One region of the Providencia sp. PROV200 genome, then DNA from elsewhere that is predicted to be linked to it. Evidence: predicted binding sites of a transcription regulator. Region 1 holds the regulator's gene; each other region holds the start of a gene.
What was found. The regulator Fur, encoded in region 1, represses iron uptake genes when iron is present. The targets are predictions, from matches to a motif close to ATAATAATGAGAACNACTATCAA.

Region 1 (7,317 bases):
TATTTTTCATATTTATCAATATATTAAATTTCATTTTTAGTAAGGTCATCACCGGTGATGATGGCAGTTAATTAAAATTAATGTGCCGTTGATCATATTTTGGCAACAAAGCCTGTATCTGTGTTGATAATTCGCGTTGCAAAAAATAGGCTAAATACATCGCAAGAGGCATAACTCATTGTGAATATTTAGATTTAAATGGAAAGTTAAATCGTATTTCGGCCGAAAAATAAAATTAAAAAATATTAGAGGAATACAAGAATGGTTAATAAAAATGTCAATACTGGCAGGAAATTGCTCGTCTTAAAAATTGCGATTGCGATGCTTCCTATCGGTTATCAGCCTATCATGCATGCAGAACAATTTCTTGAGGATTCAAAACTTACTGGTGGTCTTTATTACTGGCAGCGAGATCGTTCACGTAAAGATTTAGACCCAAATAGCGATAAATATAAAAAATATGCAGATAATCTTAAGCACTCAACATTTAATGCGAGTCTCGATTTTTCATCCGGTTATTTCCAAGACATCATCGGGCTTGATTTAGCCGGTTTTACTGCCATTGAGTTATCAAATAGTGGGCCTGCTGCGCCAAATGAAATCGGATTTAGTGATGCAAAATCACGTTGGGATGAAAAATGGACCGGGGATCGCAGTGGTGTGACTTTCTATAAGGCCGCTGCAAAACTAAAATATGGCCCTTTCTGGGGGAGAGGAGGCTATATTCAACCAACGGGACAAACTCTATTAGCTTCCCACTGGAGCTACATGCCTGGGACATACCGCGGGTTAGAGGTAGGTGGGGTGTTTGATTTTGAGCAAAATGGCGAGCTGAGCATGTCCTATATGTGGACCGACCGCTATAAAGCGCCTTGGTACCGTAGTATGTATGACTTTCGTGAAGCGGATGGTAAAACTGGGATCAGCTATTTATACTCAATTGGCTTTAAATATGACTTTAAAAACAATCTAGTTCTTGAAGGTGCATATGGGCAAGCTAAAAGTTATATGGATCAATATTTTGCCAAAGTTTCTTATGCGGCTCCTGTTGTAGGTCGTGATTTACGTATGTCTTATCAATTTTATGGAGCAAAAGACAAGGTTTCAGACGGCGGAGTTAACGATGTTTATGACGGCTTAGCTTGGTTGCAAGCGATGACATTAGGTTACACTTACGATGAGTTTGATTTTAAAGTTGAGGGAACCTATGTAAAAGCTAAAGGTAATCAAGGTTATTTCCTACAGCGTATGACCCCTGGTTGGGCAACATCAAATGGCCGCATGGATATCTGGTGGGATGGCCGTTCAGACTGGAATGCTAATAATGAAAAAGCCGTTATGGCGGGTGTTATGTATGATTTAAAAAATTGGGATTTAGCTGGATGGAAGGTTGGAACCTCATATATTTATGGATGGGACGCTAAACCAAGTACGAATAGCCAATATGCTCAAGATGTACGCTTAAAAGAAAGTGCATGGAACTTTGATATTTTATATACCGTGCAGTCAGGTAGAGCAAAAGATACACTATTTAAGCTGCATTTTACCAAGTATGATAATCATACAGATATTCCGAGCTATGGCGGTGGTTACGGAAATATCTTCCAAGATGAAAAAGATATTAAGTTTATGGTGATGATGCCATTTACTGTATTTTAAAGTATAAAATATTTTAGTCACAATGACTGCTATAGGGGAAACCATGGCAGTCATTAAAAGGTATTACCTTATATTTTTAATAATGAATGGGATATTAGCGTAAGGATAAATGCCTATATTAAAGCTTAAAAATAAGGTGAGTATTTTCACCTTATTTTTATTGTGATTATAAAGATGCATTATTTACACTTTCATTGAGTATCAAAGCGTCTTGTTTTAGTTTATCTTTTAATACGGTAACTTTTTCTGAATGATGAGCTGGATTTTTAACTTGTGCTTGACCAGATAAAATCCCACCTTTTTTAATCGATAAACTGCTGTAATGGATAGTACCGTGGATTTCTCCATTATTTTCAATACTGATAGTATCAGAGTGGCATTCACCTTCAATACGCCCATTTACCACCAGTTCTTTGCAGGTGATATTTCCTGTCACTTGGCCGTTTAACATGACTTTAACCGTATTATCTTTTCCGGTTATATTCCCAATGACTTTTCCATAGATATGCACTTGCTCATTAGAGGTTATATTTCCTTCAAAAACAACGTCCCTAGAGATAATTGTATTCGTTTTTTCTTCACTAATCGTTGGGGTTGATAGTGTGACTTGTTCTTCTATCTTTACAGTCACTTCAGGCTCATGACTTACCGAAGGGGGAGTCGCTGTAGGCGCGGGCTTGTTTTGTCTTTTGGTGAACATTTTACTTACCTTTTTTTGATTGAAGTGTACGATCAAGAACAGTATTGATAATGCAAACGAAAATAAGGCGCTAGTTAAATAACTAAAGAACCACCCTATTAAAGTAAGAAACCAGAAGAAAAAACTTGTATTGAGAAAAAGATATGTTTTTTTCATCAGTTAATCTCTTACAAATTGCTAAAGTACTCAATAAGTTTAGCCAATAAATACAATTACACATTTAAATTGTACGTTAACTTTATGACTACATTTGAATCACTAACTCTCTAATTTAGAGTTAAAATTATAGTAAGGTAATTAAATAATTTTAAATAGTATGAAATGATAGAAATCATCTATGATGTTATTTATATACCACATTGATTGGTAAAGCATAATTCTAGATAACAAATTATAATTATCCGTGAAATAATATAAAGATTTTGATTTGAATTGCAACTATTAAGGTTTTTAATAAAATTCGTATTATCGGCGAGATCTAGTGGTAAATAGTTATGTTTAGGTTATTCACTAGGAATTATCACTAATAGAGTGTAAGAGTATCAATACTTAAAATAAAAAACCCCGATAAAATTGTTTTATCAGGGTTTTGGCATTTTTAACCATTACGTTTCATCAACGATGGTTGAATACTGTTACTCTTTGGCTTCGTGTGCGTCAGCATTGTCACGGCAATCGCCATCTGCGCAATGACCATATAGATATAAACTATGGTTAGATAGTTTAATGCCATGGCGAGCAGCGATATTTTTTTGGCGGGTTTCAATGGATTCGTCAGTAAACTCAATCACTTTTCCACAATCTAAACAGATTAAATGGTCATGGTGATGTTGCTGGGTTAATTCGAATACAGATTTACCACCCTCGAAGTTGTGACGGGTAACGATACCGGCATCATCAAATTGGTTCAATACGCGGTATACGGTTGCTAACCCGATCTCTTCACCCATATCGATCAGCTTTTTATAGAGATCTTCCGCACTGACGTGGTGGCACTCAGGCTCTTGAAGTACTTCCAAAATTTTTAATCTTGGAAGAGTGACTTTGAGTCCAGCATTTTTCAATGCTTTATTGTTGTCTGTCATGCGGGTTTTGTCCTGTATCTTAAATCATAAATTTAACAATAATGAGACATTTTTAACATCAATACAGTTGTCTTCTAAACTGATTTACAATTATAGGCATGGAAAATAAAAATAGAAACCATGCATTGTCTCATTATTTTGATAATCTCGTGAGAACCTATCCTATTAGGATACCTTATCGGTTATTTTAGATTATGCCACTGGCTTAGATGATTCATTTTGTGCAAAACAGTGGCGTAACCTATGGGTAAGGGTTCTTTACATGACCTATTAGCCTAAAATTTCAGCTAAAGACATTTCTTCAGAGATTTGTTTTACCCATGCATCAACACGTTCATCAGTTAGCTCAGGTTGACGATCTTCATCAATCGCTAAACCAATAAAGTGGTTGTCATCTGCCATGCCTTTGGATACTTCAAAGTGATAACCTTCAGTTGGCCAATGACCAACAATAACTGCACCACGAGGTTCGATAATATCGCGGATCGTACCCATTGCATCACAGAAATATTCAGCGTAGTCTTCTTGGTCTCCGCAACCAAATAAGGCGACAAGTTTACCTTCGAAATCAATTTCTTCGAGAGTAGGGAAGAAATCATCCCAATCACATTGGGCTTCACCATAATACCAAGTTGGAATACCGAGAAGTAGAATGTCAAAAGCTTCAATATCTTCTTTGCTACATTTTGCGATATCGTGAACTTCTGCTACATCTTTGCCTAATCTTTCTTGGATCATTTTGGCAATATTTTCTGTGTTACCTGTGTCACTTCCGAAGAAAATGCCTATGACTGCCATAAAGTGATTAACCTCTTGTTTTTCTAAGAGAGCTAGAGGTGATAACTCGCCTTCTAGAGCCCATTTAGAACGAAAATAGATAGAATATTACGCCTTATTTTGGCGAAAAAATGTTGCTAAGTCTGTCAAATTTGTGTGATTTACCAAGATAACGCTATTTGAGTATTGATGTATCAACATGCTCAAGTTGTGACATTAAAATTTCTTCGATCAATTCACTACGGCTTATATTTTTATCTTCAGCTAACTGATTCAATACCGCGACAGCTTCTTCGTTCAGTTTCAATTCAACTCTGCGCAATCCTTTCACTTTATCTCGTTTCAGTTGGTTGCGTTTGTTGATCCTTAATTGTTCATCCCGTGATAGCGGGCTTGTTTTAGGTCGCCCAGGCCTTCGTTCCTCAGCGAACAAATCTAGCGTAGTTCGGTCTGTTTGTTCTTTTGCCATGTTTATAACTGCTAAAAGGGTGTGCCAGTAATTCAGCGCGCCATGATACCCTAGCTAATTCCCTTGTGCTATAGCTTCATCTATCATGATTTGGTTTAATTGGTTGTAAAATGAGCACTTTTAGTAAAAAAGCACCACTTGCCATAGACGTGATGCTTTTTTATCCATGTTATTGCGTTTGTTGGTACCATAAATTGGCGTATAAGCCATTTGAGTTGAGTAAGTTTTCGTGAGTATCCATCTCGTGTACTTCTCCTTGGCAAATCACACATATCCTATCAGCGTGCATAATCGTATTTAGCCGATGAGCAATGCTAATGACGGTTCTTCCTTGAGTAATTAATGGCATATTTTCCATAATGGCGGCTTCTGACTCGTAATCGAGAGCGGAAGTTGCTTCATCGAGAATTAAAATATCGGGTTCGGTGAGCAACGCACGCGCAAGTGCAATTCGTTGACGTTGACCACCTGAAAGATTCGATCCTTTTTCTGATAAGGGATAATTAAAATTATCAGTCAATGTCATGATAAATTCATAAGCACCAGCCAATTTTGCAGCGTGAATAACTTGTTCGTCAGTCGCTTGTGGATGACTTAATCGAATATTATCAGCGATAGACCCGACGAATAAGGTACTTTCTTGTAATACGACGCTCATTTTTCGGCGTAATGAAACGGTATCTGCGACCGCGAGATCCATACCATCAACAATAACTTGCCCATGTTGTGGGACATAAAGCCGTTGTAATAATTTTGTTAGGGTACTTTTCCCGGAACCTGAAGGGCCGGTAATGCCAATAAATTCACCTGCATTAACCGTTAATGACAAATTATTGAGAACTTCGGGCGTATCAGGCTGATAACGAAAACGGATATTTTGAAACTCGATTTTTCCGTGAATATTTGACGTATTTGCAATCCCCTTGCGTTCATTTTCTATAGGTTCATCAAGAATATCTCCCACTCGACGTAGGGAAATGATGGTGTGTTGGAAGTCCTGCCAAACTTGGGCAAACCGCAATACGGGTTGTGTAACATGCGCACTTAGCATATTAAATGCCACTAATTCACCAGGCGAAATCCCGCCATTTAATACCTCTTTGACACCCACCCATAAAAGAATTGCGGTAGTTATTTTGCTCACGAATGTCATTAATTGGGAGGCCACTTCACTGCGCATTGAAACTTTAAAGCTTTGAGTCAGCTGTTTGCTAAATATTTTTTTCCAACGTTGATTAAAGTATTTTTCTGTCGCGGTCGTTTTTATGGTTTCAATCCCCGTAATACTTTCAGTGAGAAATGTGAGACCATTTTCATCGGCTTGATAGGATTTTTCAGTTTGCTGGCGAATAATTGGGCCTAGGATCATCCATAAAACAAAAAATACCCCCATAGAGCCTAATAAAATCCACGCCATCAAACTACTGTAGGAAAATAAAACAGCGACAAAAAGAATGACAAAGATAAAGTCTATAAATAGCATGAGCGTTGAACCCGTTAAAAATTGCCTTATATGGGCTAATTCACGGATCCTTGCGATAATTTTACCTGTTGGCCTTAGTTTAAAATAATTTAAAGGTAAGGCCATTAAATGGCGATAAATTTTGCCTGATAATTCAGCACCGATCTGGCTGCTACTATGACTAAAAATTTTATTACGAATAAAGCCATATATCGGCTCTGCAACCGCAATGGCAAAAATCGCCAACGCAATAACATGTAAATTTGAAAGGCTTCGACCAACCAACACTTTGTCGATTAAGTTTTGAAATAATAAAGGGCTAATTAAGGCGAAAAGCTGAATAATGGCAGAGAGAATAAAAATATTTCGTAATTTAACATGTTGCCGAAAAATAGAGGGGATAAACCAACTAAAGCCAAAGGCTTTTTTTTGCTCGGACTCTAGTTGTTCTTTAATGAGTAATACGTCAAATTCAGTATCTGGAAGTGCACCAGAGTTATGAATGGGTTCCTGTTTGTCATTAATAGGGTTTATGAGTGCCAATTCATTTTCTTGGCTAATTACTTGCCAAAAACCATCTATATAGATTAAAGCAGGCAAAGGCAACGTGCTTAATTGTGCATATTGCGCGGTAATAAGCTCGGTTTCATACCCTAATGTATGTGCACATTCTCTAATTTCCCACTCAGTAGGGGATAAAGTTTGCATACCAATTGCATGCCTGAGTTGATCAGATGAAACAGTGTTTTGGTAATATTTAGCCACCCAAACTAAGGCATCCAAGCCATGATTATTTAACTGTTCCATCGATTATTTCTCCCTCATCGCGTTTGAGGTGTATTCATTGATTGGGCTAAGTAAGTAATCAATAATACGGCGTTTATCTGTTTTTATTTCTGCCACAATGGATAAACCGGGTGTCAGTTCAATAGACTCACCATCAACTACTAGTTCTTTTTGGTTAAGACCGATTTGCCCTAAGAACACTAATCCAAGATTTTCATCGAGAGTACTGTCACGAGAGACGGAAATCACTTCCCCTTCAACTGTGCCATAACGAGTGTAAGGGAAAGCATCTATTTTCACCTCTGCTCTTAACCCTTCATGGATGAACCCAATATCTTTATTCAAAATTTTAATTTCAGCTAATTGAACATCATTGTTA
Region 2 (7,317 bases), 1.3 Mb from region 1:
ATTAATTGCACAAGGCTCCCATCAACAACTTGCAATACAGTCAGAACCCTATCAGCAACTTTTACGCGCCCTGGAGGATGATTGTGCTTAGGAGCTTATTGTACACCGTACGTAGTGCCATATTTTGGATGACGTTAAGTGCTGTTTTAGAGGGAGTTAGCGGGTTATTTTTATTTGTTGTAATTTTAGATTGGCACCTTGATACCACAATGCCATTAACGTTTTTCGCTCTTTCGAGTTTAACTGCATTAACCGTCACATTTATAGCCACTCAGAAAGGCTATTTTGCTGGAGGGTTGGTGATGCGTTATCTTGCTACGGCACTTATTCGCCATCTGCCGCTTTCATTACACCCTATAGCAAACAGTAATCAGCTAATTTCAGGGCCTGTTTCACAGGTTATGTCTGTGCCCGCACATTTATTACACCCAATTATCAGTGGGTTAGTCACACCCTGCACTATCGTGATTGGTGCTTTAATCTATCAAAGTATTTTTGGAGTCATTTTACTATTTATAATTAGTATATTATTAATATCCTTACGTTTTTCTGCCACAAAAGTGGCCTCTTTTGAGCAAGCCGTTCATGAATCAGAACAACAAGCAGTAAGTGCGCTCAATCAATATGCCCTCCACCAGCCATTAATTCGTCGCTCAAGTGCTCACCATGAGCAGCTGCATCCTAAACTTGCCTTAATGTCCCAATATCAAACTCAAAGACAGCGACAACGAAGAAGTTTGCCATTTCACTTATTATTTTCATTGATGGTGCAAACCGTATTTATTACGCTCTTTGGGTACGGTATTTATTTAGTTGAACATGCAGAAATGCCATTAAACCTGTGCCTAGCAGGGTTAGTTTTATTAGCTCGCTTAATTGAACCTATATGGTTGCTTTCTCATTTAGACCAATCTATTAGGCAGATGAAAAAAGCAGTTCAACAAATTGAGAAAGCCTTACAGACTCCAGTGCTGGTGTTTCCTTATCGTACATCCCCCCCCAAAATCGATAGCGTTAGCTGTGAACAGCTATCATTTTACAGTGATAATAAAAAATGCATTTTAAAAAATATAAATCTGACTTTTAAAAAACATGCACTTACTGTCATTGTGGGCCCATCAGGCGCAGGGAAAAGTACATTATTAGGCTTACTTGCTCGCTTACAAGACCCAACACAAGGCTGTGTGAATTATGGTAATCAAAATATTAAAACCCTATCACAAGCAGTGTTGTGCGCTAGCCGGGGAGTCTTATTACAAGACAGTCGTTTATTTTACGGTAGCATACGCCAAAATTTGATACTTGATGATAATAATATTGATGACAAGGCAATCAGCACGTTACTAACACAACTTAATTTCACCGCCAATCATGAGTTCTTGGAAAAAGAGGTCGGTGCCGGTGGTATGCAACTTTCTGGCGGTCAAAGGCAACGACTGTGTATTGCGAGGCTAATGTTACAGCATCCTGACATCATTTTAATGGATGAACCAACGGCAAGCCTTGATAACGTCAATACCGCTTCAGTGATAGACCTTATAACTCAAGCCAAACAGCAAACACGGGTCATCGTCACCCACCAGCCCAATCTTGCACGCCAAGCAGACTCTATTGTGTATATGGAGAACGGGAACGTGATCGCTCAGGGGACACACCCCGAATTAATGGCGAATATCCCGTGGTACCAACAGTTTGTACAACAAATACCTAAGACTTAGGCGTCATATTGCTAGCAAGTGCTTATGGCCAAATACTCTCTTTGCCAGAAGCACATCGCTTTATATTAACGCTTACCAAACAACCGGTGCTTAAATTCTTCAATGCGGTGGTTATCTAAACGGTTTTGCATGGTTAAGCTCCAACTTGCAGATAACCCTGCTGAACTTAAAAGGCGCTGATATAACTCTTCATCATAAGGGGCGTGAAATGCAATCATAATGGCTTCTTGTACGGAGATATCACTATTGCGGCTCAATAACGTTAATGGCGCATTTTGACTAACATTACCGGCTTTTATCACACGATACAGCCAACCACATCGCCCATTGTCTTGCATCATTTGTGCAAAATTTTCAATTCCTGTTAAACCATTGAGCTTATAACAAGGGGAACGAGGTTGCGTGACCTGAATGCGCGCATCACCCCAAGCAAAAATATCCCCAATAAATACGTTTTCTTCTGTCATACCCAGCGTTGATATATTTTCTCCAAATGCGGAGGCAACAAATAGATCCGCTAAACCCGGATACGCATTAATCCAAAAATCATAATGGTCACGTGGATAATGGCAAAGAGCTCTATCAGGACCGCCATGAAAGCGTTTTTCAGCTTGTTCATCCCCCTCAAGCCCCAATTGCCCTAACATCAATAGCCCATCGGCCGCCTGCTTATGAATAGCACTGTGCCCACAAGACTGGGTTGCTTGGATTTTACCGATAAAGACTTGGGGAATATATGACATGAACAGTGCTCTCCACTTAGCAAAGTAACAGAGACTTCATCATAAAGAATGCCAACAGAGATAACAATCCGGTGAGGTATAAATAAAAAAGCGCAGCATTAACACTGCTGCGCTTTACGAATAAATTATCTTATAAAATTATTTAGCTTTTGCTGCAAAACGTGCCGCTGCTTCATCCCAGTTCACAACTGACCAGAATGCTTTAATATAATCAGGGCGACGGTTTTGGAATTTCAGATAATAAGCGTGTTCCCATACGTCTAAACCGATGATTGGGTAACCAGATGTGCCTGAAATAGCCTCACCCATTAATGGGTTGTCTTGGTTCGCTGTTGAAACGACAGCTAATTTACCGTCATCTTTCAGAACCAGCCACGCCCAGCCAGAACCGAAACGGGTTGCAGCGGCTTTTTCAAACAGTTCTTTAAATGCATCAACGCTACCGAAATCACGTTCAATCGCAGCTTTCAGTTCGCCTTTTAATTCAGTATTTAATTTCAAACCTTTCCAGAACATGCTGTGATTTGAATGTCCACCTGCGTTATTACGGACAAACGTGCGTTGATCAGCCGGGATTTGGTCTAATTTTTGGATCAGAACATCGATATCTAAACCCGCTAATTCAGGCAGTTTTTCTAACGCTGTATTGGTGTTAGTCACATAGGTTTGATGATGCTTGGTATGGTGGATTTCCATGGTTTGCTTGTCAAAATGTGGTTCCAATGCATCATAAGCATAAGGTAAAGCAGGTAATGTATAACTCATATTATTGTCTCCAGTGACGTAAATACCGCTATGTTTCTCATTTTTACCACAAGGCTCATAGGGTAAACACTTGCGTAACTTCGCACCTTGTGAATAACGATCTATTATAGTTATTTTACTGTTAATGAAAATCATTATCAAACCCATGAGGAATGTATGGATATTTATATTCGCTATGAGAACTTGTTTATTCAGTAACTAATACCAACAACCCCGCCATTTATTTTTCTTTAAATCTATCTTTTATTATATTTTTAGTCTTATATTTTAATTTGACATTTAGCATCAAATGATAATCCTGCAAATCTCATTACAATTAATACGTGATCTTCCGCGCAAAAGAAAAACAAATTTAAAATTCGTGCTTTAGTTAACCATTTTTTGACATAGTATTAACATCTGCAAGGAGATAATAATATGACTCAAATAACTAAACATCCCGTTCCTGCTGAAATTGCAAAAAATGCCCTGATAAACGAACAACAGTATAACGATGAGTACCAACGCTCGATTCAAGACCCTGAAGGATTTTGGGGCGAAAAAGGAAAAATCGTTGATTGGATTAAACCTTACACTCGTGTCAAAAACACCTCTTTTGACCCCGGACATATTGATATCCGCTGGTTCGAAGACGGTACATTAAATTTAAGTGCTAACTGTTTAGATCGCCATCTGGCTGAAAAAGGTGACCAAACAGCGATTATTTGGGAAGGCGATGACCCTTTATCGTCAAAAAATGTCACTTACCGCGAACTGCACCATGATGTTTGTCAGTTTGCTAATGTCCTGAAACAACAAGGTATTCGTAAAGGCGATGTTGTCGCCATTTACATGCCTATGGTTGTTGAAGCTGCAGTCGCGATGCTAGCCTGTGCCCGTATTGGCGCGATACATACGGTCATTTTTGCTGGTTTCTCCCCTGAAGCCGTCTCTGGTCGCGTTATTGACTGTAAAGCGAAGCTCATCATCACCGCAGATGAAGGCTTACGAGCTGGCCGTGCAATTCCATTAAAGAAAAATGTGGATGACGCACTCGCTAGTCCGCAAGTTACTACGGTTTCTCATGTCATTGTTTACCAACGCACAGGCAACGCACCGAGCTGGGTCGAAGGCCGTGACCTCTGGTGGCACGACGTCATCAAAGGGGTCAGTGCAGACTGCCCTCCAGAAGAAATCAACGCAGAAGACCCGCTCTTTATCCTGTACACCTCGGGTTCTACAGGCAAACCTAAAGGTGTTTTGCATACCACTGGTGGTTATTTGGTTTATGCCACACTGACATTCAAGTACACCTTCGACTACCATCCAGGTGAAGTCTATTGGTGTACTGCTGATGTCGGCTGGGTAACAGGTCATAGCTATTTGCTATATGGGCCATTATCCAATGGCGCTAAAACATTGATGTTCGAAGGGGTACCTAATTACCCATCAGTTAACCGAATGAGCCAGGTGGTTGATAAACACCAAGTCAATATCCTTTATACTGCACCAACCGCCATCCGCGCATTAATGGCTGAAGGCGATAAAGCTATTGAAGGTACTGACCGCAGCTCATTACGAATTCTCGGCTCCGTGGGGGAACCCATTAACCCTGAAGCTTGGGAATGGTTCTACAAAAAAATTGGTAATAGCCGCTGCCCAGTGGTTGATACATGGTGGCAAACCGAAACAGGTGGTTTCATGATCACACCACTTCCGGGGGCAACCATGTTAAAACCGGGGTCTGCAACATTACCATTCTTCGGCGTTCGCCCTGCGTTAGTTGATAACCTTGGTGAACCTATCGAAGGCGCCACAGAAGGCAATTTAGTTATTGTCGATTCATGGCCGGGCCAAGCCCGAACCTTATTTGGCGATCACGAACGCTTCGAGCAAACCTATTTCTCAACCTTTAAAGGCATGTACTTTAGCGGTGATGGTGCTCGTCGTGATGAGGATGGTTATTACTGGATCACTGGCCGTGTTGACGATGTACTGAATATTTCGGGCCACCGTTTAGGTACCGCAGAAATAGAATCAGCGCTCGTTGCACATCCGAAAGTGGCTGAAGCTGCCGTGGTCGGTATACCTCACAATATTAAAGGGCAAGCTATTTACGCCTATGTCACGCTAATATCAGGGGTTGAGCCTTCACCTGAGCTATATACTGAAGTTCGCAACTGGGTGCGTAAAGAAATTGGCCCAATTGCCACACCAGATGTTCTTCACTGGACGGACTCTTTACCAAAAACCCGTTCCGGTAAAATCATGCGTCGTATCCTACGTAAAATTGCATCAGGAGACACCAGTAACTTTGGAGATACCTCCACTCTGGCCGATCCAGGTGTTGTCGAAAAACTACTCGAAGAAAAACAGTCTATGAGTATGTCATAACGCTAAAAGGCCAACTCATAGAGGCGGCCTTACATACATCCCAACAAGATAGTTTACTCTAAATAATTCGAGGTGCAGTCAACAATGCTGCAGCTTGAAGTATGACGAGTATAACAGAGGAGAACTCTGATGAATGCTACTGCTTACGAAAAGGTAGAGGATAACACTCGCTTTAAAGAACTGGTTAGGAAACGTAGTCGCTTTTCATGGTTATTATCAATAATAACGCTCGTGCTATATGTTGGATTTATTTTTCTTATCGCTTTTGACCCAAGCTGGCTAGGAACACCGATATCCGAAGGTTCATACATCACAAGAGGGATCCCTGTTGGTATCGGCCTAATTGTCATTTCATTTGTACTCACTGGGCTTTACGTTATCCGAGCCAACGGTGAATACGACCGTTTAACAGCAGAAATTTTAAAAGAGGTAGAAAAATGAAAATATTGCTCTCACTCATTCTCTTTTTTACCTCATCAATGGCGTTTTCTGATGCATTGACAGGGGATGTTGAACGCCAGCCTGTGAATATTCAGGCGATTGTGATGTTCTTACTGTTTGTCGGCTTCACTTTGTATATTACCTACTGGGCGTCAAAAAGAACGCGTTCTCGCTCTGATTACTACACTGCGGGCGGGAAAATTACCGGTTTCCAAAACGGGATGGCTATTGCGGGCGACTTTATGTCTGCGGCTTCCTTCTTAGGGATCTCTGCTCTGGTTTATACTTCTGGCTATGATGGCCTGATTTATTCAATTGGCTTCTTAATTGGCTGGCCGATCATTCTATTCTTAATTGCCGAGCGCTTACGTAATTTAGGTCGTTATACCTTCGCTGATGTCGCTTCTTATCGATTAAAACAAAGACCCATTCGTATTCTATCTGCGGTTGGCTCTCTGGTTGTTGTTGCACTGTACCTTATCGCTCAAATGGTTGGCGCGGGTAAATTGATTGAATTGTTATTTGGTCTCAATTACCACGTCGCGGTTGTTATCGTGGGTATCTTGATGGTGCTATATGTCCTATTTGGTGGCATGTTAGCCACAACTTGGGTGCAAATTATTAAAGCCATCTTGTTATTAGCGGGTGCAACATTCATGGCCGTTATGGTTATGAAGCATGTTGGCTTTAACTTTAATACCTTATTTAAAGAAGCGGTTGAAGTTCATAAAAATGGTATTGCCATCATGAGTCCGGGAGGACTGGTTTCCGACCCAATATCCGCCCTATCACTGGGTCTTGCATTGATGTTTGGTACTGCAGGCCTTCCTCATATTATTATGCGATTCTTTACCGTAAGCGATGCAAAAGAAGCGCGTAAAAGCGTGTTCTATGCAACTGGCTTTATTGGTTATTTTTACATATTAACCTTTATTATTGGCTTTGGTGCCATCGTTCTAGTCAGTTCCAATCCTGCCTTTAAAGATGCGGCCGGAGCACTTATTGGCGGAACAAATATGGCAGCTGTTCACCTTGCAGATGCCGTTGGTGGTAACTTCTTCTTAGGGTTTATTTCTGCAGTTGCATTCGCCACCATTCTTGCTGTTGTTGCCGGTTTAACCTTAGCAGGCGCCTCTGCGGTTTCCCATGACCTATATGCAATGGCAATGAAAAATGGTAAAGCGGATGAAAAAGATGAATTACGCGTCTCTAAAATTACCGTTGTTATCTTAGGTTTTGTTGCTATCGGGTTAGGCATTCTGTTTGAAAAACAAAAT
Region 3 (7,317 bases), 1.1 Mb from region 1:
TAACCAATGTTGATAGGCTTGCTCTGGTGTTAATGTTTCAAAATGGTCCATAAAATACCAAATACAGTAAGTAACAACCCATAAAAGGTTAAATGATAGGCACCCGTAAAGAACCGAGTGCCAAATATTCGTGGTATTGATTAGTAGAAAGAGTGCTCGCCACGTTGGTGCTCAGTCAGGTCTTTAACGCCTTTTAACTCACCTACAAACATTTTGAGAAGTTCTTTTTCGATACCTTCTTTAAGGGTGACATCGACCATTGAACAACCGTTACAGCCGCCACCAAATTGCAGAATTGCAAAGCCTTCATCGGTGATTTCCATCAGGGAAACACGGCCACCGTGGCTGGCAAGTTGTGGGTTAATTTGTGACTGTAAAACATACTCAACACGCTCAATTAATGGTGCGTCATCAGAGACTTTACGCATTTTGGCGTTCGGTGCTTTTAATGTCAGTTGTGAGCCGAGTTGGTCGGTGACGAAGTCAATTTCGGCATCATCCAAGAAAGGGGCGCTAATTTCATCAACATAAGCAGATAACTTCTCGAACTTTAGTTCTTTATCTGTGGCTTCAACGGCACCCGGAGGGCAGTACGACACACCGCACTCAGCGGTTGGCGTGCCTGGGTTGATAACAAAAACACGGATTTGAGTTCCTGGCTCTTGATTTTCCAACAACTTGGCAAAATGAGCCTGTGCTGCTTCAGTAATATTAATCATAATCATTTGCTCAATAATAGTTGACTGCTTTAGTTGGTTATAATACGCCCATTTACCCCTTTCCTACAAGGTGCGACACAGTGACCATGCATCAACAGTATGCGCTCCCGCACAAATCAACAATTGTGCTGCACTATTCATGGTAGAACCTGTTGTAATAACATCATCAATAACAGCAACATGTAGGTTTGAAACCGAACTGTTTAAGGTAAATGCTCCCTTTAGGTTATTTCGGCGATACTCACGTTTTAGTGTAGTCTGTGCCAGTGTAGCACGACTACGCAATAATGAATTTTGCGAATAGGGAATATTTAACCATCTGGACAAATTTTCACCTATTAATGCCATGTGGTCAAATCCTCTCCACCATAGGCGGTGACGATGCAGTGGAATGGTGATGATTAAGTCTGGTTTTTGCCATTGTTGTTGGCGATAACCTGTGAGCCAAAATAATGCAAAAATACGTGCTAAAGTAGAAGCAAGCTGAGGTTGTTTTTGAAATTTAAAACGATGAATTAACATACGTAAAGCGGCTTGGTATGGGGTTACAGTGATAATTCTTTGCCATGAGGGAGGGCTCTTTAGGCAGCGTCCACATTCCATGGTCGGCTGCTCACAGGGTAAAGCGCAGCGTAAACAGCAGGTTGGCATTTTAGGTAGTCCTTTGAGGCAAAAATGGCAAATCCCCTGGTGAGATAATTTTAGTGATTGATGGCATAGCCAGCAGCCCCCCTCCATTGTTAGCATAGTAGCGTCCCGTTAAAACGAATTGGCAAATAAATGAATGAAGAGAGTGTAACGATGGCAAAGTTATATTGGCAGACCGTTGGTGAAGGTAAACAAGATCTTGTATTGCTGCACGGATGGGGGCTGAATGCGCAAGTCTGGCAAACAATTATTCCGCGAATCGCTTCGCACTTTCGGGTTCATTTGGTTGACCTTCCGGGGTATGGGCGGAGCCAAGGTTTCTCCCCCATGAATATTCAATCGATGGCGAATATTTTGTGGGAGCATGCCCCTAAAAACGCGATTTGGCTTGGTTGGTCACTTGGTGGGCTAGTTGCAAGCCGTATCGCGCTTGACCATCCCTATGAAGTTAAAGGGCTCATTACGGTTGCTTCCTCCCCGTGTTTTAAAGCCAAAGAAAACGGTTGGGCAGGGATCCGGCCAGAGGTTTTATTGGGTTTCGAGCAGCAACTTTCGGCCGATTTTCATCGCACAGTCGAGCGTTTTTTAGCATTGCAGACATTAGGGACAGAAAGCGCCAGAAACGACGCAAAAACCTTGAAATCTGTGGTACTCGAACAGCCTATTCCAACGGTTGAAACATTAAATGCAGGGCTTGAATCATTGCGTACCGAAGATTTGCGCGAGGAATTAAAACAGTTACCGATCCCCTTCTTACGCATTTATGGCTATCTCGATGGCTTGGTACCGCGCAAAATAGTACCAAGTTTAGATGAGCTGTATCCGAATTCGCCATCCGTGATTATGCGCAATAGCGCTCACGCGCCATTTATTTCTCATCCTGATGAGTTTTGTGAATACCTGTTGGATTTTCAAAGTCGTATTGAGGAATAAATAAAAAAATCAGCCTAATTCGAGGCTGATTTTTTTTGTGGTGTGCTTATTATTTGATTTTATACACAAAATGAGTGCAATCAGTGCTTTCAGGGCAGCCTTTACAGCTACTGCCTGTTAAACAAGCACTGATATCAACTTGTTCAATTTTCTCTAAGCTGACGAGCTTCTCAACCATCGCTTGAATCAATGGAATTGGTGTATTTAGCTGCTCACTGAGTAGCGCGATGTCAGCTTGCCCATATAAGGCGATTAAATCTCTTACCTGTAGCAAGCTGGTCATCGTTTTATTCCTTAGTGGCAAGCATCGCTTGAACAGCCAGAACATTGCTCGGCGGTTCTGTTTTTGATGTTCAAGGTTACGCGGCTACGCATGCGACGTAAGAATATGAACAAGGCAAGGTTGAACAGAACAACCGCGGCTATAGTAATCAAGCTACTTTGTGGGTGTTCACTGAATGTGGCGACTTGGTAAAACAGAGCTGCAAGGCTATAAGCCACATTCAAGCCCCATAGAATGGAGAAGCTCATCCAACTTTTGTTGGTTTCACGTGCGATAGCCCCCATCACCGAGACACAAGGCACATACAGCAAGACGAAGATCAGGTAGCTATAGGCTGCAACCCCTGAGCCAAATTTCGCGGCCATGGTGCCCATTGAGCCGGATTCCATCTCTCCATCGCCTTTACTAGCTTCGATAGGGTTCGATAACGCGCTTAAGGTAAAGGTCTCTTTTAAGCTATCCCAAGTTTCAGAAACCGCATCTCCCAGCTCTTCCCATAAGTTGAAAGATTCTGCATCAAACGGCTCAGAAGTAATGGCTTCAGCGGTATACAGGGTGTTTAGTGTACCCACTACCACCTCTTTGGCCATCGCCCCGGTAATCAACCCAACAGTTGCTTGCCAGTTATCAGCATGCACGCCAATTGGCTGTAAAGCAGGGGTTATCACTTTACTGACAGAAGCCAGTGCGGAGTCATTAATATTATCAACGGGCTTACCAGAGAATGAGAAACTATTTAATGCGCCAATAAAGATACTGGCAACGATGATAACTTTACCTGCGCGCACTACGAAGCCTTTGAGGCGTTGCCATGTTTGAATCAGCAGTGTTTTGATGTGCGGTACATGGTAAACTGGAAGCTCCATAATAAATGGAGAGGCTTCGCCACGCATCAGGGTATGTTTGAGTAGTAACCCAGTTAAGATAGCGACAACAATCCCTAAAATATAGAGAGAAAAGACTACACTTGCTCCATTTTTGCCAAAGAAAGCGGCAGCAAAAACGGCGAAAATGGCCAGCCTTGCACCACAAGACATAAACGGTGCCATTAAGACCGTAATTAGCCTTTCGCGCGGTGCATCGAGCGTGCGTGCGCCCATAATCGACGGTACGTTACAGCCAAAACCGACAATCAAAGGCACGAAAGATTTACCCGGTAAACCTAAGGCTTGCATGAGGCGGTCCATCACGAAAGCAGCTCGCGCCATATAGCCCGAATCTTCCAGTATTGAAAGAAACAGATACATCATCCCAATTTGTGGCACTAACGGTAAAACCGTGTTAATACCGCCACCAACACCTTGGGCAAGGAAAATAGTTAGCCAATCAGGGAAGCTAAAGTAGGCACCAACCCACTGAATACCATGAATAAATATCGCTTCTGACGCACCTTCAAAGAAGGGTTGTAAGGCGCCACCGATGTTGATGGCTAAAACGAACATCAAATACATCACAAACAAGAAAATAGGTACACCGAGCCAACGGCTCAGAATAAATTTATCCAGTGATTGTGTTAGTCGATTTGGTTCAGCGGCACTATTGTTAATCGCAGCATTGCAAATGGTCGCAATAGATTGATAACGTGCGTCGGCAATGAGTAATTCGGGTTCTTCGTTTAAGCTTTCTTTCAGTGTTTGGCGTATCGCCAGCAATTGTCCTTCAGATATTTCTGCGCGTTGGCGGCTATAGATATCCCCTTCGAGGATCTGCAATGCTAACCAGCGGCGTTGCTGGTGGCTAAATTGTTGTGCTGAAATTTGTTCAGATAATGAATCTACAGCTTGTAATAATTGTGCTGGATACTCTACAAGAGCTTGTTGGTTGTTTTGTGGATGTGTATCAATGGTTTTTTTCAGTTTATCGATACCCGTTGCTCGAGTTGAAACCATTGGGATCACAGGACAACCGAGCTGTTTTTCTAACTCAGCAATATTAATATCAATATGTTGGCTTTGAGCGATATCCAACATATTCAAGGCGACAATACATGGAACGCCTAACTCGACTAATTGCAATGTCAGGTAGAGGTTACGCTCTAAGTTGGATGCATCGACAACATTAATGAGCATGTCTGCCTCACCACTTAAAATAAAGTAGCAGGCGATTTGTTCGTCAAGAGAGGTTTGCTCAGAAATGGTGGTCAAAGAATAGGTGCCGGGTAGGTCAACAAGCTCGATTTTGTGGTCATCTGTATGGAAGCGGCCCACTTTTCGTTCAACAGTGACCCCCGCCCAGTTACCGACCCGCTGCCTTGACCCTGTGAGCTGGTTGAATAAGGTCGTTTTGCCTGCATTGGGGTTACCAATTAAGCCGATAGTTAATCGTTTCATAGTGTTTGCCAATAATAAAAAAGAAATACTTAAACGGTGGTCGCTTCATCTAGATTGAGTAGAGCAAGATCTTTTTTACGCAGCACTAAGCTGACGCGGTGAGTTTCTATTTGAACAGGATCACCAAAAGGCGCTAAGCGCACCACTTTAAAGACAGAACCCGGAAGTAAACCGAGTGAGAGTAGTTTTTGTCGGTATGCAGGGCTGATTTCTGGAGAGAAACCAAGTATTTTGTAACTGCATTGAGGAAGTATTGCCATAGTGTCTTCCTAATCATTTAATTAATAATGATATCGATGACAATTGTTAAAGAGTGCAATTGCTCAGGTAAATAAGGTCGCCAAACAAAAATAAATCTAATTAACAATGAGAATCATAATCATCCACCTTTTGTTATATTTAGCCTCTTTTTTCGTCAATTTGACTTGATGTGGATCAACGAAGCATTGAGTTTACGGTGTTCCGCTAGCGAAATTAATGGTGGAGTCAGTGAAGGGAAGGGGGCTGAATTATACTCAATACATTGTTTGATTTAATCAATAACAGCATTATTTATTGAAATAGGCACCACAATAGGTACATTGCGATGCCTATAAAGAAAGTTAACGTTTCTTACCGAATGCCGCGGCAAGGGCATCACTCATGGCACTGTTACCCGAAGATGCGTTGTTTTGGCGTGAGTTACCTCTTGATTGAGGCGCTTTACGTGTATTTTTATCCTGTTCAGGGGCTGCACGGCGAGGAGAACTATTAGAATCCCCCGCTTGTTCATCTAAACGCATCGTTAGTGCAATACGTTTGCGTGCAATGTCCACATCTAACACTTTGACTTTTACAATGTCGCCTGCTTTTACCACCTTGTGTGGATCTTCGACATAACTATTTGAAAGTGAAGAAATATGAACTAAACCGTCTTGGTGAACACCAATATCCACAAAAGCACCGAAGTTGGTCACATTGGTGACTGCACCTTCTAAAATCATGCCAGAAGTCAGGTCATTCATGGTTTCGACACCTTCGGCGAAGGTGGCAGTTTTAAACTCAGGACGTGGGTCACGCCCCGGTTTTTCTAACTCTTTAATGATATCAGTGACGGTTGGAACCCCGAATTGCTCAGTGGTGAAATCACGTGGGCTCAAGGCATTAAGGACTTGTGAGTTACCCATAATTTCTTTGAGTGGCTGGCGGACAGACTCAAGAATTTTTTCAACAATCGGGTAAGCTTCAGGGTGAACAGTAGAAGCATCTAACGGGTTTTTACCATCAGTGATACGTAAGAAGCCCGCGCATTGTTCAAAGGCTTTTGGCCCAAGACGTGCAACTTTGAGCAACTGCTTTCTATCACTAAATTGGCCATTTTGGTCACGCCAATCTACCACGTTTTGCGCAATCATTTTGCTTAGACCGGCAACGCGAGTCAGTAAGGCAACGGAAGCGGTATTCAAATCAACACCAACCGAGTTTACACAGTCCTCGACGACTGCATCGAGTTTACGCGCTAATTGTGTTTGGCTGACATCATGTTGATATTGGCCAACCCCAATGGATTTAGGGTCAATTTTCACTAATTCAGCCAGCGGGTCTTGTAGGCGACGAGCAATGGATACGGCACCGCGCAACGACACATCTAAGCTTGGAAACTCTAGCGCTGCAAGTTCAGAGGCCGAATAAACAGAAGCCCCAGCTTCGCTGACAATCACTTTCTGTGCAGTGACTTCAGGGTATTGTTTTTGGACTTCAGCAAAGAAACGTTCCGTTTCACGAGAAGCGGTGCCGTTACCAATTGCCACTAATTCAACATTGTGTTTTTGGCAAAGTGCGGCCACGATGGTTGCTGCTTTTGCGGCTTGCCCGGTATGTGGGTAAATCGTGTCGGTAGCAATTAATTTACCTGTCGCATCGACGACTGCTACTTTTACCCCAGTACGCAAGCCAGGGTCTAAGCCCATGGTGGCACGCATTCCCGCTGGCGCCGCCATCAGTAAGTCACTGAGGTTACGCGCAAACACGTTAATAGCTTCCTCTTCAGCTTTTTCGCGCAGTGAGCTCATCACTTCGGTTTCTAAGTGCAGTAATATTTTGACGCGCCATGTCCAACTGATCACGGCTTTACGCCATTGGTCAGCAGGCGCATTGTTTAAACGAACATCTAAATGGCGGGTAATAATTTCTTCACAGTAACTCTCTTTTGGCGGTTCATCGAACTGAGGGTCACAGTTTAATGAAAGCTGTAAAATACCTTCGTTACGACCACGGAACATCGCAAGGGCTCGGTGAGAAGGCACCTGAGCAACGGGTTCGTGATGTTCAAAGTAGTCACTAAATTTCACCCCTTCTTCTTGCTTACCTTCAGCAACAACAGAAACAAGGTGGGCATTTTTCCAAATATAGTCACGAACTTTCG

Region 2: the regulator Fur is predicted to act here: its motif matches at 3,345-3,367, upstream of sodA (superoxide dismutase [Mn]).
Region 3: the regulator Fur is predicted to act here: its motif matches at 5,274-5,296, upstream of feoA (ferrous iron transporter A).

The regions. Positions count from the first base shown of each region.
Region 1 is NZ_CP096307.1:1,370,056-1,377,372, forward strand. Features, by position in the region: gene chiP (chitoporin ChiP) at 262-1,659, shown strand; gene M1E86_RS06095 (bactofilin family protein) at 1,826-2,359, opposite strand; gene fur (ferric iron uptake transcriptional regulator) at 2,995-3,444, opposite strand; gene fldA (flavodoxin FldA) at 3,715-4,242, opposite strand; gene ybfE (LexA regulated protein) at 4,397-4,690, opposite strand; gene M1E86_RS06115 (type I secretion system permease/ATPase) at 4,860-6,959, opposite strand; gene M1E86_RS06120 (HlyD family type I secretion periplasmic adaptor subunit) at 6,963-7,317, opposite strand, start outside.
Region 2 is NZ_CP096307.1:92,159-99,475, reverse strand. Features, by position in the region: gene M1E86_RS00440 (ABC transporter ATP-binding protein) at 1-91, shown strand, start outside; gene M1E86_RS00435 (ATP-binding cassette domain-containing protein) at 99-1,718, shown strand; gene yiiM (6-hydroxyaminopurine reductase) at 1,784-2,461, opposite strand; gene sodA (superoxide dismutase [Mn]) at 2,600-3,226, opposite strand; gene acs (acetate--CoA ligase) at 3,644-5,599, shown strand; gene M1E86_RS00415 (DUF485 domain-containing protein) at 5,729-6,040, shown strand; gene actP (cation/acetate symporter ActP) at 6,037-7,317, shown strand, end outside.
Region 3 is NZ_CP096307.1:247,721-255,037, forward strand. Features, by position in the region: gene glpE (thiosulfate sulfurtransferase GlpE) at 1-51, opposite strand, end outside; gene nfuA (Fe-S biogenesis protein NfuA) at 141-719, opposite strand; gene M1E86_RS01135 (DNA utilization protein GntX) at 783-1,466, opposite strand; gene bioH (pimeloyl-ACP methyl ester esterase BioH) at 1,521-2,300, shown strand; gene M1E86_RS01145 (FeoC-like transcriptional regulator) at 2,350-2,583, opposite strand; gene feoB (Fe(2+) transporter permease subunit FeoB) at 2,595-4,913, opposite strand; gene feoA (ferrous iron transporter A) at 4,943-5,173, opposite strand; gene M1E86_RS01160 (Tex family protein) at 5,516-7,317, opposite strand, start outside.